2 regions of the Micromonospora marincola genome follow, and region 1 is predicted to be linked to the other one. Evidence: predicted binding sites of a transcription regulator. Region 1 holds the regulator's gene; the other holds the start of a gene.
What was found. The regulator HrcA, encoded in region 1, represses chaperone genes, less so after heat shock. The targets are predictions, from matches to a motif close to GGTTNGCACNCTCNNNNNGAGNGTGCNAACC.

Region 1 (15,178 bases):
GAACGAGCACCTCAAGAGCGAGCACGGCGAGGCGGTGCGGGCGCAGTCGCCGTTCCACCGGGTGGCCCGTCCGGAGGAGATCGCCGCGGCGGTGCACTGGTTGGCGAGCCCGGAGGCCGAGTGGGCGTCCGGCACGATCGTCGACCTGAACGGCGCCTCCTACCTGCGGAGCTGACCTCCCCATCCGGCGCGTCGGACCCCGCGTGGCGGGGTAGGTACGTGCGGTATGGCCGACACCGAGTTGCTTGACCTCACCGCCGACTACCGGGTGGTCGACGGGCACGACGACGATCCCGTGCTGCTGCGGCCCGACGGCAGCCCGGTCGAGACGTGGCGTGACGACTACCCCTACGAGCAGCGCCTCGACCGGGAGGAGTACGACCGCCAGAAGCGCCTGCTCCAGATCGAGCTGCTCAAGCTCCAGGACTGGGTGAAGGAGAGCGGCGAGCGCCTGGTGATCCTCTTCGAGGGGCGGGACGCCGCCGGCAAGGGCGGCACCATCAAGCGCTTCATGGAGCACCTCAACCCGCGGGGCGCGAGCGTGGTCGCCCTGGTCAAGCCGGACGAGCGGGAGGCCGGGCAGTGGTACTTCCAGCGGTGGTTGGCGCACCTGCCGACCGCCGGCGAGGTCGTGCTCTTCGACCGGTCCTGGTACAACCGGGCCGGCGTGGAGCGGGTGATGGGCTTCTGCTCCCGGAACGAATACCTGGAGTTCCTGCGGCAGGCCCCGGACCTGGAACGGATGCTGGTCCGGTCCGGCATCCGGATGGTGAAGTTCTGGTTCTCGGTGTCCCGCAACGAGCAGCGGACCCGGTTCGTGGTGCGCAAGGTCGACCCGGTCCGGCAGTGGAAGCTCTCCCCGATGGATCTCGCCTCGCTCGACCGCTGGGACGAGTACACCGAGGCCAAGGAGGCGATGTTCTTCTGGACCGACACCGCGGACGCGCCGTGGACGGTGGTGAAGAGCAACGACAAGAAGCGGGCCCGGCTGGAGGCGATGCGCCACGTGCTGCACCGGTTCGACTACGACGGCAAGGACGTCGACGTGGTCGGCACGCCCGACCCGCTGATCATCGGCCCGGCGGGGCTGGACCTGGGCCCCGAGGAGCAGCCGGTGCCGATCTTCCCGCGCCCCTGACCTACCAGCGGCCCAGGCGGGCGGCGAGCACGCTGAGCGCGGCCACCCCGGCGGTGGAGGTGCGCAGGACCGACGGGCCGAGGCGGACGGTACGCGCGCCGGCCTCGGCGAACGCGGTCAGCTCGGCCGGGGCGACGCCGCCCTCGGGGCCGACCACGAGCACGATCTCACCTGTCGACGGCAGCTCGACAGTGGTCAGCCGCTCGTCTGCCTCCTCGTGCAGCACGAAGGCGGCACCGGCGCCGGCGATGCGCCGGGCCACCGTGGCGGTGGACTCGTCCGGGGCGCCGGCCACCACCGGCAGCCACGGGCGACGGGCCTGCTTGGCGGCTTCCCGGGCGGTGGCCGTCCACTTCTCCCGGGCCCGTACGCCCCGGTCGCCGCGCCACTGGACCACCGAACGGGACGCCGCCCAGGGCACGATCTCGTCCACCCCGACCTCGGTCATCGCCTGCACGGCCAGCTCGCCCCGGTCGCCCTTGGCGATCCCCTGCGCCACGACCAGCCGGGGGACGCTCGCGTCGGCGTACCCCCGGGAGGTGATCCGCGCGTCGAGCGTGCCCCGGCCGACGGCGGTGACGAGCGCGGCGGCGGTGCCGCCCCGGCCGTCGGCGAACAGCAGTTCCTCGCCGACGCGCAGCCGCTGCACGGTGGCCGCGTGGTGGCCCTCCGGGCCGTCGAGCGTCACCGTGTCGCCGGTGGGCAGCGCCTCGACCAGGAACAGCGGCGCCGACACCTCAGGCGTGCCCGTTGAAGGCGTCGCGCATCCGGGAGAAGAAGCCGCCCTGCTTGGTCAGCTCGGCGACCTCCTCGCCACGGGTCTTGGCGAAGTCGCGCAGCATCCGCTCCTGGTCGGCGTCGAGCTTGGTCGGGGTGCGCACGTCCAGGTGGACGTAGAGGTCGCCCCGGCCGGTGCCGCGCAGGTGCGGGACGCCACGGGCGCGCAGCCGCAGCGTGCTGCCGGGCTGGGTGCCCGGCTTGACGTCGACGACCTCCTCGCTGTCGAGCGTCTTGATGGTCAGTCGGGTGCCGAGCGCGGCGGCGGTCATCGGCACGGTCACCCGGCAGTGCAGGTCGTCGCCCTTGCGGGAGTAGACGTCGTGGGTCCGCTCGTGGATCTCGACGTAGAGGTCGCCGGCGGTGCCGCCGCCCGGGCCGACCTCGCCCTGCTGGGCCAGCCGGATCCGCATGCCGTCCTCGACCCCGGCGGGGATCTTGACGGTCAGCGAGCGCCTGGTGCGCACCCGGCCGTCGCCGGCGCAGGTCGGGCAGGGGTGCGGGATCGTGGTGCCGTAGCCCTGACAGACGGTGCACGGCCGGGCGGAGACCACCTGACCGAGGAACGTCCGCTGCACCGACTGCACCTCGCCGCGACCACCGCACGCCTCGCAGGTGGCCAGGTGGGTGCCGGCGGCCGTGCCGGCGCCGGAGCAGGTGGTGCAGAGCACCGCGGTGTCGACGGTGATCGGCGCCTCGACGCCGAAGGCGGTCTCGTTGAGGTCGAGCTCCAGCCGCAGGATCGCGTCGGCGCCCGGCCGGGTACGCGGCCGGGGACCCCGGCTGCCGCCCGCCGCGCCGCCGAAGAACGCGTCCATGATGTCCTGGAAGCCGACGAACGGGCCGGCGCCGCCCGGACCGCCCGGACCGCCGGCGCCACCGCCGCCCGGGGCGAGCGGGTCGCCGCCCAGGTCGACGATCTGCCGCTTCCGGTCGTCCGAGAGGACCTCGTACGCGGCGTTGATGTCCTTGAACTTCTCCTGTGCCTCCGGGTCCGGATTGACGTCCGGGTGGTACTGCCGCGCCAGCTTGCGGTAGGCACGCTTGATCTCGTCGTCGGAGGCGTCCCGGCTCACGCCGAGAATGCCGTAGTAGTCCCTGGCCACTGCGTTCGGTGTCCTCATGTTCGTCTCGCGTTCGCCGGTCGTCGGCCGCAGCCGGCCGTCGGCCCTGACTGGTCAGTTCTGGGCCAGCAGTTCGCCCACGTAGCGTGCCACGGCCCTCACCATGGCGATATTGCCGGGGTAGTCCATCCGGGTCGGCCCGAGCACCCCGAGCCCACCGACGATCGTCGCACCCGGGCCGTAGCCGGTGCTGACCACCGAGGCGGCCCGCAGGTTGTCGATCTCGTTCTCGTCGCCGATGAGCACCCGGGTGGCATTGCTCGGCTCCGTCTCGCCGATCAACTTGAGCAGCACGACCTCCTCCTCGAGCGCCTCCAGGATGGGGCGCAACGAACCCTGGAAGTCGAGCAGGCCACCCCGGGTGAGGTTCGCGGTGCCGGCAAGCGCGATCCGCTCCTCGTGCCGTTCGACGAGCGTCTCCAGCAGCACGGTGGAGAGCGTGGTCATGGCCGGACGCAACTGTGGCGGGGACTCCTCGACGAGCGCCTGCACAAGCGGCGGCGTCTCGGCCAGTTGACTGCCGACAAGCTTCTCGTTCACCAGCCGGCGCAGGTCGGTGACGTCCTCGGCGGGGATCGGGGCGGGCAGCTCGACAAGCCGCTGCTCGACCCGGCCGGTGTCGGCGATCATGACGACCATCAGCCGGGTGGTGGAGATCGGCACCAGCTCCAGGTGCCGCACCTTGGACCGGGCCAGGCTGGGATATTGCACCACGGCGACCTGCCGGGTGAGCTGGGCCAGCAGCCGGACGGTGCGATGCACCACGTCGTCGAGGTCGACCGCGCCGACCAGGAAACGCTCGATCGCCCGGCGCTCGGCCGGGCTGAGTGGCTTGACCCGGGAGAGCCGGTCGACGAAGAGGCGGTAGCCGCGGTCGGTGGGCACCCGGCCGGCGCTCGTGTGCGGCTGCCGGATGTAGCCCTCCTCTTCCAGCACCGCCATGTCGTTGCGCACGGTCGCCGGCGAGACGCCGAGCTGGTGCCGTTCGACAAGGGCCTTGCTGCCCACCGGCTCCTGCGTGTGGACGTAGTCCTCGACGATGGCGCGCAGCACGGCGAGCTTGCGGTCGTCGAGACCCATCTCCCCACCTCCTGACGCACCTCGGCCGGGCGACCCGCGGCATCCGCCGGGCGGCTGGCACTCGACTGTAGCGAGTGCCAGTCTACGTCGGCAGTCCCGCCGACGCGATGATCGCCCGACGGACCCCGGGTGCGGCCCGCCGCACAGTCGGCCGGGGCGGGTCCGAACAGCCCTGGTGCCGCTTGCCCGTGGGACCTACCGTGACGTGCATGACTGAACCTCCTCGCCCGCCCGGAGCGGGGGACCCCGGCCCCCAGCCCGACCCGACCGCGCCGTCGGCGCCCTACGGCTCGTCGCCGGCCCACGAGCCCCCCACCGCACCACTGTCCGGGGCACCGGGCGGGGGCGGCTATCCCCCGCCCGGTGACTATCCGCCCCCGGGCGGCCAACCTCCGGCCGGCGGATATCCCCCGCCGGGTGGCTACCCGCCGCCGGGTGGCTACCCGCCGCCGGGTGGCTATCCCCCGCCGGGTGGCGGTGCGCCGGGTTACGGCGCGCCCGGCGCCGGCTATCCCGGCGGTGGCGCGTACGGCCCGCCGGTCGGCTACGCCAACAACGACGACAAGACCTGGGCCCTGGTGGCGCACTTCGGTGGGGCGGCCGGGATGCTGATCGGCGGCGGCGTCCTGGGCTGGGTCGCGCCGCTCGTGGCCCTGCTGGCGCGGGGCAACCAGTCCCCGACCGTCCGGGCGCACGCGGTCGCCGCGCTCAACTTCCAGCTCATCTGGTCGGTCATCGCGCTCGTCGGCTGGATCCTCACCTGCATCCTGATCGGCCTGGTGATCGGCTTCGGCGCCATGATCGTCGGGATCATCTTCGGCATCCTGGCCGGGGTGAAGGCCAACGAGGGCCAGCTCTACCGCTATCCGATGTCGGCCAGTCTGATCAAGTGACCCGCTCCGGCCGGTCCCGCGCGGCGGGACCGGCCGGATCCGGTCAGGGCAGCAGGTCGCGGACGACCGCGTCGGCAAGCAGCCGGCCGCGCAGGGTGAGCACGGCCCGGCCCTCGGCGTACGCCCCGGCGTCGAGCAACCCGCCCGCCCGGGCCCGCTCCGCGCCCGCCCGGCCGGTCTCGTCAAGCACGTCGAGCGGCAGCCCGGAGGCGAGCCGCAGCCGCAGCATCACGTCCTCCATGTGCTGCTCGTCGGCGGTGAGCCGCTCCCGGGCCAGCGCCGGCGACGCGCCGCCGGCAAGCCGCGCCGCGTACGCGCTCGGGTGCTTGACGTTCCACCAGCGCACCCCGCCGACGTGGCTGTGCGACCCCGGGCCCAGGCCCCACCAGTCGGCACCGGTCCAGTAGAGCAGGTTGTGCCGGCACGCCCCGGCCGCCGAGCGGGCCCAGTTGGACACCTCGTACCAGGAGAAACCGGCCGCGCGCAGCGCCTCCTCGGCGGCCAGGTAACGGTCCGCCGCCACGTCGTCGGAGGGGTACGGCAACTCGCCCCGACGCATCCGCGCGGCCAGCCGGGTGCCGTCCTCCACGATCAGCGCGTACGCGCTGACGTGGTCCACCCCGGCCTCGACCACCCGCGCCAGCGAGGCGGCGAAGTCGTCCGCCGTCTCCCCCGGGGTGCCGTAGATCAGGTCCAGGTTCACGTGGTCGAACCCGGCGTCCCGCGCCTCCGACGCGGCGGCGGTGGCCCGGCCCGCGCTGTGCCGCCGGTCGAGCACCGCCAGCACGCCCGGCGCGGCGGACTGCATGCCGAGCGAGATCCGGGTGTAGCCGGCCGCCCGCAGCGCCTTCAGCGACTCCGGGGTGACCGACTCGGGGTTTGCCTCGGTGGTCACCTCGGCGTCGCCGGCCAGCCCCCAGGTGCGGTCGATGCCGTCGAGGATCCGGGCCAGGTCGTCGGCGGGCAGCAGGGTGGGGGTGCCGCCGCCGACGAAGACGGTGTCCACCCGTGGCGGCGGGGTGTCACCGAGCACCCGGGCGGCGAGCGCCAGCTCGGCCAGCACGCTGTCGGCGTACGTCTCCCGACTCGCCCCACCGCCCAGCTCGGCGGCGGTGTACGTGTTGAAGTCGCAGTAACCGCACCGGCTGGCGCAGAACGGGACGTGCACGTACACCCCGAAGCCGCGGGCGCCGACGGCGCGGCGGGCGGCGGCGGGCAGCGACCCGTCACGCGGGACGGGTTCACCTTCTGGAAGGACGCCGGGCATGGCCACTAGTGTGCCCGGCATGACCTCTCCGGACGCTCTCGTGCGGGTCGCCACGGCCCGTGGGGTGACCACCCTCACCCTGGACAGCCCGCACAACCGCAACGCGCTCTCCACCCCGCTGATGACCGAGCTGCTGTCCGGGCTGGCCGCGGCGGTCGCCGACGACGCGGTCCGGGCGGTCGTGCTCGACCACACCGGTCCGGTCTTCTGCTCCGGCGCCGACCTGAAGGAGACCGCCGCGGCGTACGCCAGCGGGACGGTGCCGGCCGGGATGCTCGGCGACGTGCTTGTCGCCGTCCGGGAGTGCCCGAAGCCGGTGCTGGCGAAGGTGGCCGGGGCGGCGCGGGCCGGCGGGCTGGGCCTGATCGCCGCCGCCGACATGGCGGTCTGCGCCGAGGAGGCCACGTTCGCGTTCACCGAGGTGCGGATCGGGGTGATCCCGGCGGTCATCTCGGCGACCGTGCTGCCCCGGCTGAGCCCCCGGGCCGCCGCCGAGCTCTACCTGACCGGCGACACGTTCGACGGCCGGCGGGCCGCCGAAATCGGTCTGGTCACCGCCGCGGTGCCGGCGGACGGGTTGGACGCCGCCGTCGAGCGCTACCGCGCGTCGCTGGTCCGGGGCGCGCCGTCGGCGCTGGCCGGGGCCAAGGAGCTGCTGCGCCGCCCTTCCGCGGCCGACCTGCGTACCGAGATCGCCGAGTTGTCGGCGCTCTCCACCGGTTACTTCCTCTCCCCCGAGGGCCGCGAGGGCGTGCAAGCGCTCCGCGAGAAGCGCCCCGCCGCCTGGGTGGTGTAAGGAGGGGCCCCCGCTTAACGTCTCCGGTATAGGCGGGGCCCCCGCTTAACAGCCACGCCCGGGCCGGCGGCGATCGCGACGTACGCTGGGCGGGGTGTGAAAGGGGTGTGGGTGCGGACGCGAGCATCGATCGTGGCATCTGGTGTGGTGGTGTGCGTGCTGGCCCTGCTCGCGGTCTGGTTCGTGAGCAAGCAGTTCGGCCACCACCTGCGCCTGCCGACGGCCAGTCGGACCTGCACCGTGCGGGCCGACGGCGAGGTGGTGCTCGGCGCGGACCAGATGGCCAACGCGGCCACCATCGCCGCCATCGGCGTGCAGCGCCGGATGCCCGAGCGGGCGGTGGTGGTGGCGCTCGCCACCGCCTACCAGGAGTCGCACCTGCGCAACATCGCCCACGGCGACCGGGACTCGCTCGGCCTGTTCCAGCAGCGCCCGAGCCAGGGCTGGGGCACGCCGGAGGAGATCCAGGACCCGCGCTACGCGGCGAAGAAGTTCTACGGCGCGCTGAAGAAGGTCAAGGGCTGGGAACGGATGCGGGTCACCGAGGCCGCCCAGCGGGTGCAGCGCTCGGCCTACCCCGAGGCGTACCAGAAGTGGGCGGACGAGTCGGAGGTCCTCACCCGCGCGCTGCTCGGCCAGGCGACCGGCGCGGTGGCCTGCACGGTCGGGTCGACGCCGACGATGCGTGGGCCGGCCGCGGCCAGCGCCGTGCTGGAGGGCCTGACGCTCGACTGGGGGCTGCCCCGGCTGACCGCCGGAACGGACCTGACCGGGCTCACGGTGCCGGCCAGCGACGACCGCAACGGCTGGCGGTACGCGCACTGGCTGGTCTCGCACGCCGACGACCGGGGCGTGAAGCGGGTCCGCTTCGCCAATCTGGAGTGGACGGCCGAGCAGGGCACCTGGACGCGGGTGAAGGGCGACCCGGCGACGCAGGTGCTGGCCGAGGTCTTCGCCGCGCCCTGACCCCGGCCCCTGGCCCGAAATTCTTCTCAGTTTAAGGGCCCCGCTGCCGTCGCCGAGTGCCCCCTCAAGCCGTTGGGCCTCCGGAGCCGTTGCTGGGCTCCGTGCGCAAAAAAAACGGCCCCCCGAAGGGAGCCGTTCCTGCCGTATCTCTCGGCGTCGTATGGCACCACCATACACCACACGGAACTCGGAGAGAGGTGAACGTGGCCACAGTCGCCGCCTAACCGGCCCTACAAGAGTTACGAGGAGAAGGGTACCGACGTCGCCCTCGGTGCCAGGATGGTCGCCGATGCTGCTCTCCGGCTCGCCGACACCACGCTGCTGATCAGCGCCGACACCGATCTCGCCCCCGCCCTCGCCATCGTCAAGCAGGTCAACCCCACCCAACTGATCTACCTCGCCATGCCGCCCGGTAACACCCGGGCGTCCAACCATCTCACCCGGGTGGGCGGCCTCGGCCAGTTCTTCATCAATGAGCGGGCCTTACGCAACGCCCAGCTACCCAGCATCGTGGCTGATCCGGTAACCGGCAGAAGCTACACCCGGCCCGCGAAGTGGGCCTGACAGGAGCGCGCGCACCGCTCAGGATTCGGTGGCCCGTCAGCCGAGACGGCGGCGGGCCCTCTCCCCCAGCGACTCGGGCAGCTCCGGCGCGTCGAGCAGCCGGGGCAGCAGCTCCGGCTCCAGCGTGACGGCCCGGAACACCTCGCCGATGGTCACCCCGTGGTCCGGCCGGTCGACCACCTCGACCGGGTCGCCGGCGCCGACGTCGCCGGGGCGCAGCACCCGCAGGTAGGCCCCCGGCGCGCCGTACGCGGTGAACCGCCTGATCAGATCGGGTACGCCCCAGAAGCCGGCGAAGGTGCGGCACGGGGTGCGCGGCTTGGTCACCTGGAGCAGGGTGGAGCCGATCGCCCAACACTCGCCGATCACCGCGCCTGTCACGTCCACCGCCGAGGTGGTCAGGTTCTCGCCGAAGACACCGGGCCGCAGCGGCCGGCCCAGCTCACCGGCCCACCAGCCGGCGTCCTCCTCGGCGTACGTGTAAACCGCCTGGTCGGGGCCGCCGTGGTGGGCCCGCTCGCCGATGAAGTCACCTGTCACCCCGCCGGGCCGGATCTCCACCCGGCCGCCGGCCGGCCGCTTGTCGATGCCACTGCGACCGCTCGCGTCACCGGCCCACGCCGCCTCGGTGATCTCGCCGAGGTTCACCGCCACCACCCTGCCCGTCATGGCGACCACCCTAGGTGCACTCAGCCCTTCACCGCGCCGGCGACCAGCCCGGAGACCATCCGGCGCTGGACCAGCAGGAAGAAGACGATGACCGGCAGGGTGAACAGGGTGGACGCGGCCATCACCGAGCCCCAGGCGGTGTCGTCCCGGCCGAAGAAGAACGTCATCGCCACCGGCAGCGTGTACTTCTGCTGGTCGTTGATGAAGGTCAACGCGAAGATCAGCTCGTTCCAGGCGGTGATGAAGGAGAAGATGCTCGTGGCCACCAGGCCGGGCGCGACGAGCGGGAAGAGCACCTTGCGGAAGGTCTGCGCCCGGCTGGCCCCGTCGATCGCCGCCGCCTCCTCCAGTTCCTTCGGCACCGCCGCGACGAAGCCGCGAAGCATCCAGACCGCGAACGGCAGCGAGAATCCGAGGTACGTGAGGATCAGGCTGGGCAGCGTGTTGTAGAGGCCGAGCCGCTGGATCATCAGGAACAGCGGGATGACGAGCGCCTCCAGCGGGATCATCTGCACCACAAGCAGCAGGATCAGGAAGCTGGTGCGCAGTTTGAACCGGAACCGGGCGACCGCGGTGGCGGCGAGCAGCGCGACCAGCCCGCTCAACAGCACGGTGGCCACCGCGACGAGCACGCTGTTGAGGAAGAAGTCGACGAACGTCACGCCGGGGATCAGGTTGCCGGTGAGGATCTCCCGGTAGTGCTCCAGGGTGGGCTCGGCCGGCACCGGGCGCGGCGTGGCGGAGAAGATCTCCCGGTTGGGCTTGAGCGAGGTCGCGATCATCCAGTAGACGGGGAACGCGGCGAACAGGGCGACCAGCAGGCCGGCCCCGTTGAGCGCGAGCTTCTTCACGACTCGTCCTCCTGCCGGAGCACCATGCGGACGTACAGGGAGGTCACCACGAGCAGGATCACGGTGAGGATGACGGCGATCGCGGAGCCGAGGCCGTACTTGGGCGGCGGCGAGAACGCCTCCGCGTACGAGTAGATCGACAGCATGAACGTCGACCGGTCCTGGGTGCCGCCGGCCAGCACGAACTGCTGGGTGAAGACCTTGAAGTCCCAGATCGTGGAGAGCACCACGAGGATGCCGAAGACCGGCCGCAGGATCGGGAAGGTGACGGACCAGAAGACGCGCCACGGCCCGGCGCCGTCGACGCGGGCCGCCTCCTGCAACTCGCTCGGCACGCTCTTGAGCCCGGCCAGCACGCTCACCGCGATGAACGGGAACGAGTGCCACACCACCACGAGCGTCAGGATGCCGAAGAAGAGCAGCGGGTCGTTGAACCAGCCGTACCCGGTCCAGTCGCTGCGCCCGAACACCGTCGTGGAGAGCCCGTCCGGGAGCTTGTTGAACAGCCAGGTGACCAGGCCGCTCGTATCGTCGAAGATCCACTTCCAGACGATGGTGCCGGTGAGCGCCGGGGTGGCCCAGGCGAGCATCACGCAGCTCGCCACGAACGTGGCCATCTTCCGGCCCAGCCGGTTGAGCAGCAGCCCGACAAGCGTGCCGAGGACCATGGTGAGCGCCACGTTGGCGACCGCGAAGAGCACGGTGTTGCGCAGCACCGTACGGAAGAACGGGTCGCCGAGGATCTGCGCGTAGTTGGCCAGGCCGACCCACGGCCACTCGCGGTCCCCGCGGAGCTGGCGGACGTTGTCCAGCTTGAAGAAGGACATCGTCACGACCTGGCCGAGCGGCCAGAGCAGCAGCACGGCGATGATCGCCAGGCAGGGCAGGAGCAGCAGGTACGGGAGCTTGTCCGCCCGGCGGCGGGGCCGCCGCTCGGGGGTCTCCCGCGCGGTGGCCCCGTCGGGGCTCTTCGTCAGTAAGCTCACTTGCTGTTCAAGATGCCTTCCATCTCGGCGGCGGCGTCGGCGGTTGCCTTCTCGACCGTCTTCTGGCCCTTGATGACCGAGCTGTTCATCGCCTGGGTCACCGTCTTGGTCCGGCTGACCTCTACCCACTTCGGGGTGAGGGGGGTCAGCTTGGTGTTCTGCATGGCGGTGGCGAACGCGGCCATGACCTTGTCGTCGGCGTAGCTGCCGCCGCTGAGCAGGTCCTGGTAGACCGGGAAGAAGCCCAGGCTGTCGGCGAACTCCTTGTCCTTCTGCTTGGCCAGCAGCACGGTCGTGTAGTCCCACGCCAGGGACTGCCGCTCGCTGTCCTTCCAGATGGCGATGTCGGAGCCGCCGGCGAACGCCGGGGCGGCCTTGCCGTCCGGGCCGGGGATCGGGAAGGTGCCCCAGACCTTCTCGATGTCGGGGTTGGCCTCCTTCATCGCGCCGCCCTGCCAACTGCCGGCGAACGCCATGGCGGCCTTGCCGGTGGCGAACTGGGTCCGGGCGTCGACCTCGTTCCAGCCGGCGGCGGCCGGCGGGGCGACCTTGTGCACGGTCACCAGGTCGGTCCAGAACTTGACCGCCCGCTGCGCCTCGGGCGTGGTGTAGCCGGACTTCCAGGTGTCGCCGTCCCTGGTGGCGATCTCACCGCCGGCGCCCCAGAGGAAGGAGTAGAACGGCAGCTCGGAGTTGCCGGGCAGGGCGATGCCGTAGGTGCCGGGCTTCTTGGCCTGGACGGCCTTCGCGGCGGAGATCATCTCGTCCCAGTTCGTCGGCGGCTTCACGCCGGCCTCGGCGAACCAGTCCGTGCGGTAGTAGACGGCGCGCACGCCGGCATACCACGGCACGCCGTACTGCCGGCCGTCGAGCTGGGCGTTCTTCACCAGGTCGGGCAGGATGTCCTTGCCCTCGGACCAGCCGGCGAGCTTGTCCGTGACGTCGGCGAGGGCCTCCTGCGCCGCCCAGCCCTGGGTCTCGGTGTTGCCCAGCTCGGTGACGTCGGGGCCCTCTCCACCGGCGAGCGCGGCCTGGAACTTCTTCGGCGCCTCGAGCCAGGGAATGTACTGCACCACGACGTCGGTCTCGGGGTGCTTCTTCTTGAACTCCGTCTCGATTGAGTCGAGGAACGCGGTCTGGGCGTCGCCGCCCTCGCCCATCATCCAGACCGTCAGCTTGCTGTTGTCGGCGGCCTCGTCGTCGCCGGAGCCACCGCATCCGGTCAGCGCCAGCGCGGCCGACGCCACGATGGCGGTGACCGGGGCCAGCCGCTTCCACCTGTTCACGCCATATCTCCCTCAGGGCCGTTTGGCACTAACCTTCTGCGCCGCACCTTAGTAGGAAAATTTCCTTTACAACAGGGGGCGTTCGCGGCGGCCGGCCGAGGCGACGGTATCGCAGCCGAGAGCCCGGACGGCAGAAACACCGTCCGGGCAGGTCGAAGCGGGGGTACGCGGACGGGCGCCCGGCCGGTGGCCGGGCGCCCGTCGTGGCTTGTGGTGCGGGGGTCAGTAGCGCGAGACGCCGCGGCGACGGCCGACGCCGGTCACCAGGGCCACACCGATGGCGGCGAAGAGCACCTGCAGCATCAGCTCACGCCAGTCGATGCCGGCGGTCTCGGCGAAGCCGGAGGCCCGGGCGACGATCGTGCCCAGCAGCGCGGCGCCGACACCGATCAGCATGTGCAGCCACATCGGCATGTTCTGGCGGCCCGGCACGACCAGCCGGCCCAGCGCGCCGACGATCAGACCAACGACCAGCGCGGTGATGATTCCCCAGACGGTGAACTCCATGGTCGCCCTCCTCCTTCGGATCCGGTCACACGATTTCGTGTGGTAACTGTCGTGACCGCTAAGTTCCCGACCGGCCAAAAATCCAAACCGACTTCGGTGACGATTTGTTCAGACCGACAGTGAGCTGGGGTTTCTCGTCCAAACTCCGGCGCGGGACGTCACTGCCCGCGATTGCCGGCGGACGGACCGGCTTCAATACGGAAACGCCGACGGGCGCCCGGCCACTCGGCCGGGCGCCCGTCGAGGCGCGTGTGGTGCGCGATCAGTGGTGGGTGACGCCGCGGCGACGGCCGACGCCGGCCACCAGGGCCACACCGATGGCGGCGAAGAGCACCTGCAGCATCAGCTCACGCCAGTCGATGCCGGCGGTCTCGGCGAAGCCCGAGGCCCGCGCGACGATCGTGCCCAGCAGCGCGGCGCCGACACCGATCACCATGTGCAGCCAGATCGGCATGTTCTGCCGGCCCGGCACCACCAGCCGGCCCAGCGCGCCGACGATCAGACCGACGATGAGGGCGGTGATGATGCCCCAGACGGTGAACTCCACGGTCGTCCTCCTATAAGCGGTTTCGCACGTTCTGTGCGATTGCTGTCGTGACCGGTAAGTTCCCGACCGGCCGAAAACCGAAACCGGTCAGATCCACGCCGGGGCGCACCAGGCCGCCTCGACGGCCCAAATCCGCAGGTGGGAGCACTGCCAGAAGCTGAAAAATTCCTGAGTACGCGAACCGGCCGGCCCCTCCGACGAGGAGGGACCGGCCGGTCGGGGCGGCCGTGCGGCTACTTCTTGCCCGCGGTCTTGCCGTCGGAGTCGGAGGAGAGCGCGGCGATGAAAGCCTCCTGGGGGACCTCCACCCGGCCCACCATCTTCATCCGCTTCTTGCCCTCCTTCTGCTTCTCCAGCAGCTTGCGCTTACGGCTGATGTCACCGCCGTAGCACTTGGCGAGCACGTCCTTGCGGATCGCGCGGATCGTCTCCCGGGCGATCACCCGGGAACCGATGGCCGCCTGGATCGGCACCTCGAACTGCTGGCGCGGGATCAACGAGCGCAGCTTCGCCGCGATCGTCGTGCCATACGTGTAGGCCTTGTCCTTGTGCACGATGGCGCTGAACGCGTCCACCGGCTCGCCGTGCAGCAGGATGTCGACCTTCACCAGGTCGGACGCCTGCTCGCCGGAGGTCTCGTAGTCAAGCGAGGCGTAGCCCTTGGTGCGGCTCTTGAGCTGGTCGAAGAAGTCGAAGATGATCTCGGCCAGCGGCAGCGTGTAGCGCAGCTCCACCCGGTCGGCGGAGAGGTAGTCCATACCCAGCAGGCTGCCCCGGCGGCCCTGGCACAGCTCCATCACCGCGCCGACGTAGTCGTTCGGGGTGAGCACCGTGGCCCGCACCGTCGGCTCGTACACCTCGGCGATCTTGCCGGTCGGGTACTCGCTCGGGTTGGTGACCACGATCTCCTCGCCGTCCTCCGTGATGGCGCGGTAGACCACGTTCGGCGCGGTGGAGATCAGGTCGAGGTTGAACTCCCGCTCCAGCCGCTCCCGGATGATCTCCAGGTGCAGCAGGCCGAGGAAGCCACAGCGGAAGCCGAAGCCCAACGCGCCGGAGGTCTCCGGCTCGTAGGTGAGCGCCGCGTCGTTGAGCTTGAGCTTGTCAAGCGCCTCGCGCAGGTTCGGGTAGTCCGAGCCGTCGATCGGATAGAGGCCCGAGTAGACCATCGGCTTCGGGTCCTTGTAGCCGCCGAGCGCCTCCTTGGCCTGGTTGCCGTTGATGGTGACCGTGTCACCGACCCGGGACTGGCGCACGTCCTTCACGCCGGTGATCAGGTAGCCCACCTCGCCGACGCCGAGCGCGTCGGCCTTCACCATCTCCGGCGAGATGACACCGATCTCCAGCAGCTCGTGAACCGCGCCGGTGGACATCATCTTGATCCGGTCCCGGGCCGAGATCCGGCCGTCGATCACCCGCACGTACGTGACCACGCCGCGATAGACGTCGTACACCGAGTCGAAGATCATCGCGCGGGCCGGGTCGTCGGCCCCGCCGACCGGCGGCACGAACTGCCGGACGATCTCGTCGAGCAGGTAGGGCACGCCCTCGCCGGTCTTGCCGGAGACCCGGATGCAGTCCGCCGGGTCGCCGCCGATCAGGTGGGCCAACTCCTCGGCGTACTTCTCCGGCTGGGCGGCCGGCAGGTCGATCTTGTTGAGCACCGGGATGATGTGCAGGTCGTTCTCGAGCGCCAGGTAGAGATTCGCGAGCGTCTGTGCCTCGAT
Region 2 (15,178 bases), on a different contig from region 1:
GCCGGGCCGCCCGGTTGATCACCCGGAGCGGGTTGAGCGGGAGCAGGACGGCGGTGACCACCAACGCGAGGGCGCCGCCGATGAAGGCGTCGATGAAGCGCGGGAACTCGATGTTCTTGGTGGACGGGCTGAGCGTCACGATCAGCACCGCGGTGGCCGCCGCCTGGATCACGATGGCCACGCTCCCCCCGGCGAAGATGGTCAGCAGGATCGCCGAGGTCACCACGAGCGCGAGCTGCCAGGCGCCGGTGCCGAGGAAGTAGATCAGCACGTCGCCGACGAGCACGCCGACCGCCACCCCGATGATCAACTCGACGGTACGCCGGAACCGTTGGCCCACCGAGGCGGCGAGCGTGCCCACCGCGGAGATGGGTGCGAATACCGGCTGCGGGTTGCCCAGCAACCGGTGCGACACCAGGTACGCCAGGCCGGCCGCGAGCCCGGCCTGCAACGCCAGGCCGAACGCGGTCCGGACCCGGTGCAGCCGGTCGTGCAGGGTGGCCTTGCTCTTGCTCCGCAGTTCGTCCATCGCGGCGGCGATCCGCGGCCCGTCGAGGTCACCGCGCCCGTCGCGCGACGTCACGCGCCGCAGGAACGGCAGTCGTCGGTCCCGGGCCATGGCGGGTACTACCCGTCCCACCCCCGGTGAATCCTCGCCCCGACGGCCGAGTCGGGCCGGGAGACGACGCCGGGCAGGGAGACGACGCCAGGCCGGGAGACGACCGCGGGCCGGGAGACGACGTCGGGCAGACTGCACCGGATGGACGAGTTGACGGCGCGGTGGCGGGAGACGGCGCGGGCGGCCGGGGCCACCGACCCGGCCGCCGTGGATCGGGCCGGGGCGCGGCTGCTGGCCGGCTGGCGGGAGCCGCACCGGCACCACCACACGGTCGACCACCTGCGGACGGTGCTGAACGTGGTCGACGCGTACGCCGATCGGGCCCGCCACCCCGACCTGGTCCGGCTGGCGGCGTGGTGTCACGACGCGGTCTATGACGCGCGCGCGGGCGGCGACGCCAACGAGCGGGCCAGCGCCGACCTGGCCGGATCGCTGCTCACCGCCGCCGGGGTGCCGGCCGCGACGGTGACCGGGGTACGCCGCCTGGTGCTGCTCACCGCCGGCCACGAGGTCGGGCCGGACGACCCGGACGGGGCCCTGCTCTGCGACGCCGACCTGGCAGTGCTGGCCGCCGCGCCGGCCGACTACGACAGGTACGCCGTGGCGATCCGTCGCGAGTACGCCCACGTGCCGGAGCCGGACTTCCGGGCCGGCCGGGCCGATGTGCTGCGGCACCTGCTCGCCCTGCCGGCGCTCTACCGCCTACCCGAGCCGCACGCCCGCTGGGAGGCGGCTGCCCGCGCCAACCTGGACCGCGAGCTGTGCACCCTGACCTGAGGCCGGCTGGCCGGGCACCCGAGTGGCCGGGGCGGAGACGTGCTTCGGGCGGCGCAGCCCGGCGGCGCGCAGCAGCCGGACGATCTCCCGCGAGGGGACCGCTGTCGCGCCCAGCCAGATCGCCGTCCGGAACCGCTCGGCGGGCAGGTCGTAGTGGTCCCGGTCGAAGCCGCGCCGGGGCGCGCCGAGCATCTCGGCGAAGGCGTGCAGCTCCGTGTAGGACACGTCGCTGATCAGGTGCGACCAGAGCCGGCCGCGCCAGGGCACCGCGGGCGGGTCCAGGAAGAGCACGGCGCAACGGTACGCCGGTAGCCTTCCCGGCATGGTCGCCCATCCCCTCCTCGACGAACTACGGGCCGCGCTCGGCGGGTCCGCCGTGCTGACCGACCCGGACCTGCTGGCCGTCCACGAGCGGGACGAGGCCGACCTGTGCGCCTCGGGCACCCCGCTTGTGGTGGTCCGCCCTCGGGACACCGGGCAGGTGGTGGCGGCGGTGCGCGCGGCCGGCCGGCACGGCGTACCAGTGGTGCCGCAGGGCGCGCGGACCGGGCTGGCCGGCGCGGCGAACGCGGTGGCCGGCGCGATGGTGCTGAGCACCGTGGCGATGGACCGGATCCGGGAGGTCGACCCGGTCGGCCGGATCGCCGTGGTGCAGCCCGGCGTGGTCAACGCGGCGCTGGCCGGGGCGCTGCGGGAGCACGGGCTGTGGTATCCGCCGGACCCCGGCTCGTGGGAGTCGTCCACGGTCGGCGGCAACGTGGCCACCAACGCCGGTGGCATGTGCTGCGTGAAGTACGGCGTGACAGGCGAGTATGTGCTCGGCCTGGAGGTGGTGCTCGCCTCCGGTGAGGTGCTGCGCACCGGTCGGCGCACCGCCAAGGGCGTCGCCGGCTACGACCTGACCCGGCTGTTCGTCGGGTCGGAGGGCACGCTCGGCGTGATCACCGAGGTGACCGTGGCGCTGCGCCCGGCGCCCGAGGCGTCGCTGACCCTGGTGGCGGTCTTCCCGACCACGGCGGCGGCCGGCGGCGCGGTGGCCGGGATCGCCGAGCGGGGGCTCACCCCGAGCCTGTTGGAGCTGCTGGACCGGACCCACCTGCGGGCCATCGAGGCGTACCGGCCGATGGGTCTGCGCACGGACGCGGAGGCGCTGCTGCTGGCGGCGGTGGACACCGGCGATCGGGCGTCCGGCGACCTGGACCGGATCGCCGAGGTGTGCCGCGCGGCCGGCGCCGACGAGGTCTACGTGGCCACCGACGCGACCGAGGCCGCCGCCCTGCTCCAGGCCCGGCGGCTGGCCCACCCGGCGATGGAACGGTTCGCCGCGGTTGCCTTCCCCGGCGGCAACGGCGGCCTGGTCATCGACGACGTGGCGGTGCCGCGCGGCCGGCTGGCCGAACTGCTCGACGGGGTGGCCCGGATCGCCGAGGAGTGCGACGTGCCGATCGGCGTGGTCGGGCACGCCGGCGACGGCAACATGCACCCCAACATCGTGGTCGACCGGGCCGACCCGGCGAGCGTGGACCGGGGCCGGCGGGCCTTCGACGAGATCATGCGGCTCGGCCTGGAGCTGGGTGGCACCTGCACCGGCGAACACGGCGTCGGGCTGCTCAAGCGGGACTGGCTGGCCCGGGAGATCGGCCCGGTGGGCGTCCGGGTGCACCAGGCGATCAAGGCGGCGCTGGACCCGGCCGGTCTGCTCAACCCCGGCAAGGTGGTCTGACTCAGCCCTTGTCCTGCGCCGGCGTGGCCTGGGTGAGCAGCAGCAACACCTCGTACGCCACCGGCGGCTCCGGCTCGCCGGGGCAGTCCTGGATGGTGATGGTCAGCCCCGGCGGGATGAGCAGCGTCGAGGTCAGCGCGCCGATGCAGAGCTGCCGGTAACGCCGGACCTCGTCGGTCTCCCCGGCCAGCGCCGGGTCGTCGAGCATCTTCTGCAACCGGGACGTCTGCTCGGGGTTCAGCGCGCCTGTCGCGTCGACGCCGTCGCCGGCGCAGTCGCGGCACTGCCACCGGCCGGTCGGTTCGACGTCGAGCGTGCGGACCGGGCCGTCACCGCCGAGCCGCTGCACCAGGCTGACGCGCCTCCCGGCCGGTGTCGGTGTGGCCGAGCCCTGCTGGTCGGGGTCGCTGGCGCTCCCCGAACGGCCGAGGAGCGAGCAGCCGGTCACGGCGGTCACCAGCAGCACGCCGGCGGACAGGGCGGAGACGCGCGTCCAGGATGGGCGAACCACGCGGGAAACCTACACTTCCGTAGGTAGGGCGCACTACCCTACTGATCAGTCCGTGCGGTCCGGTTTTCTCAGCGGGGTGAGCTGGCCCGGTCGGCGGCGAAGCCACGCACGTCTGGTGCGCCGAGTCGCGCCGCGTCGGCCGCGATGTCGTCCGGCATGAGCTGCGACTCCCGCTCGGCCTCCACCCGCGCCCGGTAGTGGGCCACCTCCCGGGCCCGGGTCGCCGCGTCCCAGCCGAGCACCGCGCCCATCAGCTCCGCGGCGTGCTCCGCCGACTCCAGGCCGCGGTGGCTGGTCTCGATGGAGATCCGGGTACGCCGGGTGAGCACGTCCTCGACGTGCAAGGCGCCTTCGGCCCGGGCCGCGTACGTCACCTCGGCGGCGAGGTATTCCGGCGCGCCGGCGAGCGGCGAACCGAGCAGCGGGTCGGCGTCGACCAGGGCGAGCACGTCGAGGGTGAGGTTGCCGTAGCGCTCCAGCAGGTGCTCGACCACCCCGACCGGCACCCCGTGCCGGCGGGCCAGGTCGGCCCGGTCCCGCCACATGGCGGCGTAGCCGTCGGCGCCGAGCAGCGGCAGGTCGGCGGTGCGCGACGGGCGGGTCCGGCCGAGGCGGCGCGCCGCGTGGTCGACCACGTCGGAGGCCATCACCCGGTACGTCGTGTATTTCCCGCCCGCCACCAGCAGCAGGCCGAGCATCGGCTCGACCACGGCGTGCTCCCGGGAGAGCTTGGAGGTGGAGTCCGCCTCGCCGGAGAGCAGCGGGCGCAGCCCGGCGTAGACGCCCTCGATGTCGGCGGTGGTGAGCGGCCGGTCCAGCACGGTGTTGACCTGATCGAGCAGGTAGTCGATGTCGCGCGCGGTGGCGGCCGGGTGGGACCGGTCGAGCTGCCAGTCGGTGTCGGTGGTGCCGATGATCCAGTGGCCGCCCCACGGGATGACGAAGAGCACGCTCGTCGGGGTGCGCAGGATCAGCCCGGTCTCGCCGACGATCGCCGACCGGGGCACCACGAGGTGTACGCCCTTCGAGGCCCGTACCCGCAGGCCGGGGCGCAGCCCGACGTCGTTGAGCATCCGCGACATGTCGTCGCTCCACACCCCGGTCGCGGCGATCACGGTGCGCGCGCGTACCTCGAACTCGGCGTCCGGCGAGCCGGCCGGCGCCTCCAGGTCGCGGACCCGCACGCCTGTCACCTCGCGGGCCTGGCGGATCAGGCCGACCGCCCGGGCGCTGTTGACCACTGTCGCGCCGAGGCTGGCCGCCGTGCGGGCCAGCGTCACCACCAGGCGGGCGTCGTCGACCTGGCCGTCGTAGTAGCGGATCGCGCCGGCGAGCGCGTCCGGCCGCAGGCTCGGGAAGACCCGGCGTGCGCCCTCGCGGGTCAGGTGCCTGTGCATCGGCATGCCGCGCCCGCCGCCGAACAACCCGGCGAACGCGTCGTACGCGGCCACGCCGAGGCCGTAGTAGGAGCGGCGGACGACACGCCCGGGCAGGTCACGGACGCCGCCGGAGGTGGGCAGCGGCACCAGGATCGGCACCGGGCGGACCAGGTGCGGGGCGAGCCGGGTGGCGAGCAGGCCGCGTTCGGTGAGCGCCTCGTGGACCAGGTGGAACTCCAACTGCTCCAGGTAGCGCAGGCCACCGTGGATCAGCTTGCTGGATCGGCTGGACGTGCCGGCGGCGTAGTCCCGCGCCTCCACCAGGGCGACCTTGAGCCCCCGGGACGCGGCGTCGAGCGCGGCGCCCGCCCCGGTCACCCCACCACCGATGATCAGCACGTCGAACCGCTCGGCGCGCAGCCGGCGCAGGTCGTCGGCGCGGCGCTCGGCGGAGAGCTGGCCGGCCACGGATCGGAAGACGTTGGGGTCACGCACCCGTCCACGGTAGCCGTCCCCGCGCTACGACGACACGTCCCGGCCGTACCGTGATGACCATGCTGACCGGGCCGCCCGCTGCTCCCGTACCCCTGCCACCGCCGCGCGGGACCGGGCCGTGGCCGGTCGTGGCGGCGGTGGCGACAGGCGTCTGGGCGGTGCTTGTCACCGTGCCCGGCCAGGTCACCGGCTGGCTCGTCGACCAGGTGATGCTGGCCCTCGGGATGGACCGGGCGGTGGTGAGCTGGCCGGTGGTGGCGGTGGTCACCATGCTGCTTGTCGGCGGGCCCGCGCTGGCGCTGGCGTTGGCGCCCCGCTCCCCGGCGGTGCGGGCGACCGGGCGGGCGTGGACCGGCGGCGCGGTCGCGCTCGGCGCGGCGACGCTGCTGCGGGCGCTGCCGCCGGTGCACCACGAGGCGTACCTGGCCGCGCTGGCGGTGACCGCCGCGCTGCTCGCGCTCGCGGTCGGCCTGGTCGCCCGCCGCCGGCCGGCCGTCCCGGCGGTTCCGCCGGGCGGTGACGCCGCCGTGTCGCTGCTGGCGATCGCCGCCGGGCTGGCGGCGCTGCTGCCCTGGATCTGGGTGGGCGCGCTGGGCGGGGCGCTGGAGACGCTGCTCGCCGCGCTTGCCGCCGCCGCGCTCGGCGTGCTGGCCGGGGTGCTGCTCGGCCCCGGGTTCTGGGCCGGGCTCGCCGGCGGGACCACCCTGCGGCCGGCCCGGCTGGTGCTTGTCGGCGGCCTGGTCGCCGGGGTCACACTGGCGCTGCTGGCGGCCGGCGCCGGGCAGTCCGGCGCCCAGTTGCCGGGCCTGGTCCTGTTGCCGCCGCTCGGCTTCGTCCTCGGTGCGCTGGAGGCCGCGGCCCGGCATGCCGGCCGCGCGGCCGGGCCGGCCCCGGTGCGGTGGCTTGTCGGCCTGGCGGTGGCCGGGCCGCTGGCGTTCACCGACCCGGAGGAGATCAGCCTGCTGCTGGCCACCGGCCGCGACGTGCCGTTCTGGGTCGCGGTCGGCACCGGCGCCGCGTTCGCCGTCGCGGTCCTGCTCGCCGTCGGGTACGGCGTGCTGCTCGCCCGCCCCCACGCCCGCGCTCCCCGCCGGGGCGTCGCCGCGCTTGCCGCCGGGGCCCTGCTGGCCGCCGTGGCCGTGGTGTACGTGGTGCCCGGCCAGCCGGGGCTGTACGGCGAGCGGCTGTTCGTGGTGCTGCGGGAGCAGGCCGACCTGAGCGGCCTGCCGGCCGGCGTGCCCGGTCGGGCCGGCCGGGACGCCCGGGCCGCCGAGGTCTACCGGCGGTTGGTGGCGACCGCCGAGCGCACCCAGGGCGACCTGCGCCGCACGCTCACCAGGTTGCGTCTCGACCCGACGCCCTACTACCTGGTCAACGCGATCGAGACGGACGGCGGCCCGGCGGTACGGGCCTGGCTCTCCGGCCGCCCCGAGGTGGCCCGGGTCCTCGTCGACCAGCGTCTGCGCCCGCTTCCCGCGGCGCCGCCGCCGGCCCGCGGGGACAGCCCGGCGCCGACCGGCCCGACCTGGAACGTGTCGCTGATCGGCGCGGACCGGGTCTGGTCGGAGCTTGGCGTCACCGGCGCCGGCGTGGTGGTGGGCAGCTCGGACTCCGGCGTGGACGGTGGACACCCGGCGCTTGCCGCCGGTTTCCGGGGCGGCGACGACTCCTGGTACGACCCGTGGGAGCACCGCCGCGCGCCGGCCGACCGGGGCGGCCACGGCACCCACACGCTCGGCAGCGCAGTGGGTCGCGGCGGGATCGGGGTGGCCCCGGGGGCGAGCTGGGTCGGCTGCGTCAACCTGGACCGCAACCTCGGTAACCCGGCCCGCTATCTCGACTGTCTCCAGTTCATGCTGGCCCCGTTCCCGCCGGGAGGTGACCCGCTCACCGACGGCCGGCCGCAACGCGCGCCGGACGTGCTCACCAACTCGTGGGGCTGCCCGCCGTTTGAGGGGTGCGACGCGGGTGCGCTGCGTCCGGCGACCGCCGCGCTTGCCGCCGCCGGCATCCTGGTGGTGGCCGCCGCCGGCAACGAGGGACCGTCCTGCGGTTCGCTCAACGACCCGCCGGCGCCGTACCCGGACGTGCTCACGGTCGGCGCGGTCGACCGCTCCCGCCGGCTCACCGAGTTCTCCAGCCGGGGCCCGACCGGAGGCGTCGCGAAACCCGACCTGGTGGCGCCCGGCGCGGCCGTGCCGTCGGCGTTCCCGGGCGGCGGGTACGCCACCCTGGACGGCACCTCGATGGCGACGCCGCAGGTGGCGGGCGTGGTGGCGCTGATGTGGTCGGCGAACCCGGCGCTGATCGGGGACCTGGACCGGACCCGGCGGATCCTCGCCGAGACCGCCACCCCGGCCACGGTGCCGGCCGGCGGGACGTGCGGCGGCACCCGGGACACGGTCGGCGCCGGCCTGGTCGACGCGTACGCGGCGGTGCGGGCCGCCCGAAATGGGGCATAACGCCGTTCGTCCGCCGTGGTGATCGATCGGCCCCTACCGTCGAGGAGCAGAGGAGGCGGCGCATGACCACTGATGACGAACGGACCGACGACCCGGCCCCGACCGGCGAGCGGGTCGCCGATCGGCTCGACCTCGGCGACGCCGAGCAGGCCGCCGCCGACCAGCCGGCCGCGGAGGAGTCGCGGCAGCCGGTGGACGAGCCGAGGCGGCTGCTGCCGCCCTACGACCGGGCGCACAAGCGACGCAACCAACGGCCGCTGCCCACCTGAGCGCGCACGCGGAAGGGGGCGGACCGCTGACGCGGCCCGCCCCCTTCTCGGCGTACTTGTGGAGCTGGACTCAGAAGTCCATCTCCCCGCCACCCGGGCCAGCCGGGGCGGCCGGGGTCTTCTCCGGCTTGTCCGCCACGACGGCCTCGGTGGTGAGGAACAGCGCGGCGATCGAGGCGGCGTTCTGCAGCGCGGAACGGGTCACCTTGGCCGGGTCGATGATGCCCGCGGCCAGCAGGTCCACGTACTCGCCGGACGCGGCGTTGAGGCCGTGACCCGAGTCGAGGTTGCGAACCCGCTCGACGACGACGCCACCCTCGAGGCCGGCGTTGACGGCGATCTGCCGCAGCGGGGCGTCCAGCGCGATCTTGACGATCTGCGCGCCGGTCGCCTCGTCGCCGGAAAGGTCCAGCTTGTCGAAGGCGGTCTTGCCGGCCTGCACCAGCGCGACGCCACCACCCGGGACGATGCCCTCCTCGACGGCGGCCTTCGCGTTGCGGACGGCGTCCTCGATGCGGTGCTTGCGCTCCTTCAGCTCGACCTCGGTGGCCGCGCCGACCTTGATCACCGCAACACCGCCGGCCAGCTTGGCCAGGCGCTCCTGCAGCTTCTCCCGGTCGTAGTCGGAGTCGCTCTTGTCGATCTCGGCCCGGATCTGGTTGACCCGACCCTGGATCTGGTCGGCGTCACCGGCGCCGTCGACGATGGTGGTCTCGTCCTTGGTCACCACGACCTTGCGGGCGTGGCCCAGCATGTCGAGGTTGACGGCGTCCAGCTTGAGGCCGACCTCCTCGCTGATGACCTGGCCACCGGTGAGGATGGCGATGTCACCGAGCATGGCCTTGCGGCGGTCACCGAAGCCCGGCGCCTTGACGGCGACCGACTTGAAGGTGCCCCGGACCTTGTTGACCACCAGGGTGGCCAGGGCCTCGCCCTCCAGGTCCTCGGCGATGATCAGCAGCGGCTTGCCCGACTGCATGACCTTCTCCAGGATCGGGAGCAGGTCCTTCACCGACGAGATCTTGCTGTTGACGATCAGGATGTAGGGGTCGTCGAAGACGGCCTCCATACGCTCCGGGTCGGTCATGAAGTAGGCGGAGATGTAGCCCTTGTCGAAGCGCATGCCCTCGGTGAGCTCAAGCTCCAGGCCGAAGGTGTTGCTCTCCTCGACGGTGATGACGCCTTCCTTGCCCACCTTGTCCATCGCCTCGGCGATGATCTCACCGACGGTGCTGTCACCGGCGGAGATGGAGGCGGTGGAGGCGATCTGCTCCTTGGTCTCCACGTCCTTGGCGAGCTTGAGCAGCTCCTCCGAGACGCTGGAGACGGCGGCCTCGATGCCCCGCTTCAGGGCCATCGGGTTGGCGCCGGCAGCCACGTTGCGCAGGCCCTCACGGACGAGGGCCTGGGCCAGGACGGTCGCCGTCGTCGTGCCGTCACCGGCAACGTCGTCGGTCTTCTTCGCGACCTCCTTGACCAGCTCGGCGCCGATCTTCTCGTACGGGTCCTCGAGCTCGATCTCCTTGGCGATGCTCACACCATCGTTGGTGATGGTGGGGGCACCCCACTTCTTCTCGAGCACGACGTTGCGGCCCCTCGGGCCGAGCGTCACCTTCACGGCGTCGGCGAGCTGGTTCATGCCCCGCTCGAGGCCGCGGCGCGCCTCTTCGTCGAACGCGATCATCTTGGCCATACGGCGTTGTCCTCCTGGACACTCACGGTCCACCCGGATGCCCGGATGGGCCGTCTGGTGTACGCACCTTGGGGACGTCGCCACCTGGCGACGACGACGTCCTCCTCGGTCGGGCCGGACAGCCCGCGACGACCGGCCCCGTGCCACTCCGGCGCCCCTGGGACACCGGTGCGGCCGTGGCCCTACCGCCCCGACCATTGGCACTCACCGTACGCGAGTGCCAATGACTTGTTTAGCACTCTCCCTAGCCGAGTGCAAGCACGACAGCGCCGGTCAGCCGAGTTCCGCCGCCAGCCGGGCCGCGTTCACCGGGCCTTCCTGCGCCCGCTGCTCGGCGTACGCGACGACCAGTCCGACGAGCTGGGCCAGGTAGGCCGGCGCGGCGAGCGCGGCGCCCACCACGGCCAGCGCCACCGCCCCGACCGTGGTGCCGAGCGCGGTCGTCGGATCGGCGCCGAACACCGCGCCGCTCACCGCGCCCACCACGATGTCCAGCACGGCCGCCGCGAGCAGCGCGCACGCCACGAGCGCCACCCGGCCCAGCACCATGCCGAAGCTCCGGTGGAACATCCGCCAGGACCGCCCGATCGGATCCTGCCGCTCGAACAGGTAGACCGGCCCGAACAGGGCGACCGCGAAACCGGCGTAGACGCCTGGCAGCAGGCAGAAGCAGGCGCCGGCCGTGATCAGCAGCGACGCAACGATCGTCCAACCCCAGAGACCGAGCGCGCGGCGCATCCCGTACCGGAGCGCGCCGCCCAGGCCCGCCGGCCCACCGGCCGCCTGCCGGGCGACCACCCAGGTGCCGGCGGCCCAGCCGACAGCCTGGAGCGGGCCGAAGACCAGGGCGGCCAGCAGCACCACACCGTAGAACGCGAGCGTCTGCTCCAGGTAGCCGTCCGGGAGCACCGGCGCGCCGTCCGGGCCGGTCGCCATCTCGTCGGTGGGGACAAGGAACAGCGAGACGACGGAGATCACCGCCGCCGGGACACCCTGGGTGAGCAGCATGATCGGCACCAGTTGCGGCCAGCCGCGCCGGACCGCGCCGGCACACCGCGCGAACCAACCCCCCACGCCCGCGTGCGGCGGGGTGACAAGCGGGTCCTGCGGGTCGATACCCGGAAACCAGCCGGGATGGCCGCCGGGCATCGGCGACGCCGGATACGCCGCGCCGGGCATCGGGTGACCGGGGTACGCCGCCCCGGGCGCGCCGGCCGCCGGCCAGTGCCACCCGGGCGGAGCGGAGTCCGGCGCGGGCCAGCCCGGCGGAGCGCCCTGGGGGGCGAGCCAACCGGGCGGGCTGCCCTGCGGCGCGGGCCAACCGGGTGGGGTGCCCTGCGGGGCGGGCCGACCGGGTGGGGTGCCGTCCGGAGCGGAGCCCGGGGGCGGGTCGTACCCGGGCTGGTGTGGAACGGCCGGGTCTGAGCCGGGCTGGCCGGCGGGGGCCGGGTCGGCCCACGGGTCGGCGGGCGGCGGCGGGGGCCGGGTCGGGTCGACCGGGGGCACCGGTTCGGGGGCACCCGACGGGGGCAGCTCGGACATGGGCCCTCCTCAGCGACGGCTGGAACGGCTCATGATCTTCCACGGTGCGGGGCCGCAGCGCAGCCCCGGCCGGGGTGGCTCGGCCGCGCGCGGCGACCGACGATGATCAGATGACGTGGACGCGCTCGGCCTGCGGACCCTTCTGGCCCTGGGCGATCTCGAACTCGACCCGCTGGCCGTCCTCAAGCGCCTTGTAGCCGTCCATCTCGATCGCGGAGAAGTGGACGAAGACGTCCTGGCCGCCGTCGACGGCGATGAAGCCGTAGCCCTTTTCGGCGTTGAACCACTTCACGGTGCCCTGTGCCACGGTGCACTTCCTCACTCTGCGCGGCGTCCCAAGACCCGGAGACCGGCGGACCGGCACCGGCGGCCCACCGGTTTCGGCGATCGGCGACGGCCGCTGAATCGGTGACCGAAATCGCACGCTACACCAGGCGTGACGACCGCGCACGACCACAAATCGGGCGCATTCCGGGCCGGGTCGGGCACCCGGCGGCGCCGCCACCGGACCGGTCCGGTATGTATGCGGCATGACCAGCGCGCCCGCCCCGACCACGGTCCGCCGGATTCGCCCGGAGGACGCCGCCCGGATGCGGGCGCTCCGGCTGGAGATGCTTGCCGACGCCCCGCTGGCCTTCCTGGAAACCGTCGCCGAGGCCGCCGCCCGGCCGCACGCGGACTTCGCCGCCCGGGTCGCGGCGGTCTCCCGGGGCGACCACACCGCCCAGTTCGTCGCCGACCCGGGTGGCCGCCTGGTCGGTCACGCCGGCGGCACGGCCGCGCCGGACGAGCCGGGCCTGACGCTCGTCTACGCGGTCTACGTGACCCCGGCACGGCGTGGGAGCGGGCTGCTCGCCGCGCTCGTGGACGAGGTGGCCGCCTGGTCCCGGGCGTGCGGCCGGCCGGAGCTGATGATGGAGGTGGTGGTCGGCAACGACCGCGCCTGCCGGGCCTACCAGAAGCTGGGCTTCACCGACACCGGGGTACGCGTCCCGCACCCGCGCATCCCCGCCCTGCACGAACTCCAGATGCGCCGCCCGGCCTGAGTGTGTTAAGCGGGGGCCCCTCCTCTACCAAATGCGTTAAGAAGGGGCCCCGCCTTTCATGCGTGGCGGCGGGATTGGACCACGCGGAAGCGGTTTGCCACGTATGCGCCGTCAGTCAGGGCGGAGTTCGCCGCCGGGTTCGCGCCCGAGCCGTGGAAGTCGGAGAACGCCGCCGACTGGTTGACGAAGACGCCGCCGGTCAGGTTGCAGGACAGGTGCACCCCGGCGTCGACAGCCGCCGCCTCGGCCGCGTCCAGCACCGCCTCGTCGGTGGAGTAGACGGCCGCGGTCAGCGCGCCCTTCTCCCCCACCGTCTCGCGCAGGATGCGCAGGCTGTGCTCGGTCGAGGCGGTCGCGATGGCGAACGAGATCGGCCCGAACCACTCCCGCCCGTAGGTCGCGGTGTCGCCGGCGTCCAGCTTGACGACTGTCGGCGTACGCACCACGGCGCCCGGGAAGGACGGGTGCTCGACGGTCCGGGACTCCAGCACCGGCTCGCCGACCTTGGCGATCTCGTCCAGCCGCTCCAGCACGCCGTCGTTGACGATCGCGCCGGTCAGCTCGACGCCCCGGGCCGGGTCTGCGGTCAGCTTGGCGACCGCGCCGGCGATACCGGCGGCCACCTCGTCGAAGCTCCGGTGCCCCTGGTCGGTGTCGATGCCGTCGCGCGGGATCAGCAGGTTCTGCGAGGTGGTGCACATCTGACCGCTGTAGAGCGTGAGCGTGAAGCCGAGGTTGCGGCAGAGCCCGGCGAAGTCGTCGGTGGAGTCGATCACCACCGTGTTCAGGCCGGCCTTCTCGGTGTAGACGGCGGCCTGCCGGGCGTTCGCCTCCAGCCAGTCGCCGTACTCGGTGGAGCCGGTGAAGTCGACAATCTTGACGGCGGGGTGCAGGGCAAGCGTCGAGGCGAGCTTCTCGCCTGCGGCCTCGGGGGCGAGCTGCACCAGGTTCGGGTCGAAGCCGGCCTCGGCGAGCACCTGCCGGGCGTACCTCACGGTGATCGCCAGCGGCAGCACGGCACGCGGGTGCGGCTTCACCACGACCGGGTTGCCGGTGACGAGCGAGGCGAACAACCCGGGATACGAGTTCCAGGTCGGGAACGTGTTGCAGCCGATGACAAGCGCCACCCCGCGCGGCACCACGTGGAACGTCTTGGTCATCCGCAGCGGGTCGCCCTTGCCGGCGGCCTTCTCCCAGCCGGCCGTCCCCGGGTGGCGGGTCATCTCCGCGTACGCGTAGGCGACCGCCTCCAGGGCGCGGTCCAGCGCGTGCGCGCCACCGGCCTGGAACGCCATCACGAACGCCTGGCCGCTTGTGAACTGCACCGCGTTGGCCAGCTCGAAGATGTTCTTGTGGAGGCGGTTGAGGATCTCCAGGCAGACCCCGGCCCGGGCCGCCGGGCCGGCGTCGCGCCAGGCCGGCAGCGCGGCGGTGGCGGCGGCCACCAGCTCGTCGGCGCCGGTGTGCGGGTAGCGCACGTCAAGCGTCACCCCGAACGGGCTGGCCTCGGTGGCGACCGTGGTGCCGTCACCGGCCTGGTCGAGCGGGAAGTCGCCACCCAGGTACGCCTCGAAGGCGGCCTTGCCGTCGGCGGCTGCGGTCTCCCCGTACACCCGGGGGCTGGGCGACTCGGGATAGGCGGACCAGTACCCGCGCTCCGTGATCGCGGTCAGCGCCCGGTCGAGGGTTTCGGCGTGCCTGTCGTACAGGGGGTGCGGGGTCTCCGTCATGCCCGCCATCATGCAACAGGAAGGCACCAGATCAGTAGGGGCGTGTCACAACTGCCTGGGGCGGGAAACGGCGACAGGGCCAGCGGTTTTCCGCTGGCCCTGTCCGAGGTTGGTCGGGAGGGACGTCCGCACAACGCCTCCGGCGTTGGGTCGCAAAACTTCGAAAAGTCTCCGGCGGATGCCCTCCCGCACCGAGCATCTTGCGCCGTCCGGTTCCTGCCGTCAAGTCCTCGGGGGCGGCTTTCTGCCACTCCCCGCACATCCCCCGTCACCCGCTGCGGCAAGTTGACCAAGGAGTTCGCGTCCGGAACGGCCACTGCCGCTGACACGAACTCCTTGGTCAACGCCTTGCCGGACGGGTCAGGAGGTCAGGAGAGGAGGCCGGCGTCGCGGGCGGCGCGGAGGCTGGGCTTGATGCGGTGGGTCGGGCCGGCGGCGGCAGCCACCGCGTCGAGGGTCTTCAGGCCCTCGCCGGTGTTGAAGACCACCGTCTCAGCCGTGGGGTCGAGCTTGCCGGACTCCACAAGCTTGCGCAGCACCGCCACCGTCACGCCGCCCGCGGTCTCGGCGAACACGCCCGTGGTCCGGGCCAACAGTCGGATGCCGGCGCGGATCTCCTCGTCGTCGGCGTACTCCATCCAGCCGCCGGTGCGGCGGACCGCCTCCAGCGCGTACACCCCGGCGGCCGGGTCGCCGATGTTCAGCGACTTGGCGATGCCTGTCGGCTTGACCGGGACGATGGTGTCGCTTCCGTCGTGCAGCGCGGTGGCGATCGGGTTGCAGCCGGCGGACTGGGCGCCGAACACCTTCCAGCCGCCGGCCGGGGCCTCCACCAGCCCGATCTCGACCAGCTCGGTGAACGCCTTGTCGATCTTGGTGAGCAGCTCGCCGCTGGCCATCGGGATGACCACCTGCGCCGGGATGCGCCAGCC

Region 2: the regulator HrcA is predicted to act here: its motif matches at 10,124-10,154, upstream of groL (chaperonin GroEL).

What each region holds. Positions count from the first base shown of each region.
Region 1 covers NZ_JAXCFT010000010.1:17,571-32,748, reverse strand. The annotation lists gene SM450_RS20640 (SDR family NAD(P)-dependent oxidoreductase) at 1-175, shown strand, start outside; gene ppk2 (polyphosphate kinase 2) at 227-1,138, shown strand; gene SM450_RS20630 (16S rRNA (uracil(1498)-N(3))-methyltransferase) at 1,140-1,874, opposite strand; gene dnaJ (molecular chaperone DnaJ) at 1,876-3,021, opposite strand; gene hrcA (heat-inducible transcriptional repressor HrcA) at 3,094-4,119, opposite strand; gene SM450_RS20615 (DUF4870 domain-containing protein) at 4,329-5,012, shown strand; gene hemW (radical SAM family heme chaperone HemW) at 5,056-6,279, opposite strand; gene SM450_RS20605 (enoyl-CoA hydratase-related protein) at 6,299-7,075, shown strand; gene SM450_RS20600 (hypothetical protein) at 7,181-8,041, shown strand; gene SM450_RS20595 (hypothetical protein) at 8,321-8,605, shown strand; gene SM450_RS20590 (MOSC domain-containing protein) at 8,642-9,274, opposite strand; gene SM450_RS20585 (carbohydrate ABC transporter permease) at 9,295-10,125, opposite strand; gene SM450_RS20580 (carbohydrate ABC transporter permease) at 10,122-11,111, opposite strand; gene SM450_RS20575 (sugar ABC transporter substrate-binding protein) at 11,108-12,397, opposite strand; gene SM450_RS20570 (GlsB/YeaQ/YmgE family stress response membrane protein) at 12,620-12,904, opposite strand; gene SM450_RS20565 (GlsB/YeaQ/YmgE family stress response membrane protein) at 13,167-13,451, opposite strand; gene lepA (translation elongation factor 4) at 13,685-15,178, opposite strand, start outside.
Region 2 covers NZ_JAXCFT010000005.1:192,278-207,455, reverse strand. The annotation lists gene SM450_RS14450 (FUSC family protein) at 1-619, opposite strand, end outside; gene SM450_RS14445 (HD domain-containing protein) at 761-1,396, shown strand; gene SM450_RS14440 (DUF4031 domain-containing protein) at 1,322-1,687, opposite strand; gene SM450_RS14435 (FAD-binding oxidoreductase) at 1,719-3,119, shown strand; gene SM450_RS14430 (hypothetical protein) at 3,121-3,630, opposite strand; gene SM450_RS14425 (glycerol-3-phosphate dehydrogenase/oxidase) at 3,699-5,504, opposite strand; gene SM450_RS14420 (S8 family serine peptidase) at 5,558-7,966, shown strand; gene SM450_RS14415 (hypothetical protein) at 8,029-8,235, shown strand; gene groL (chaperonin GroEL) at 8,306-9,928, opposite strand; gene SM450_RS14405 (hypothetical protein) at 10,202-11,470, opposite strand; gene SM450_RS14400 (cold-shock protein) at 11,577-11,777, opposite strand; gene SM450_RS14395 (N-acetyltransferase family protein) at 12,001-12,516, shown strand; gene paaN (phenylacetic acid degradation protein PaaN) at 12,573-14,246, opposite strand; gene thrC (threonine synthase) at 14,615-15,178, opposite strand, start outside.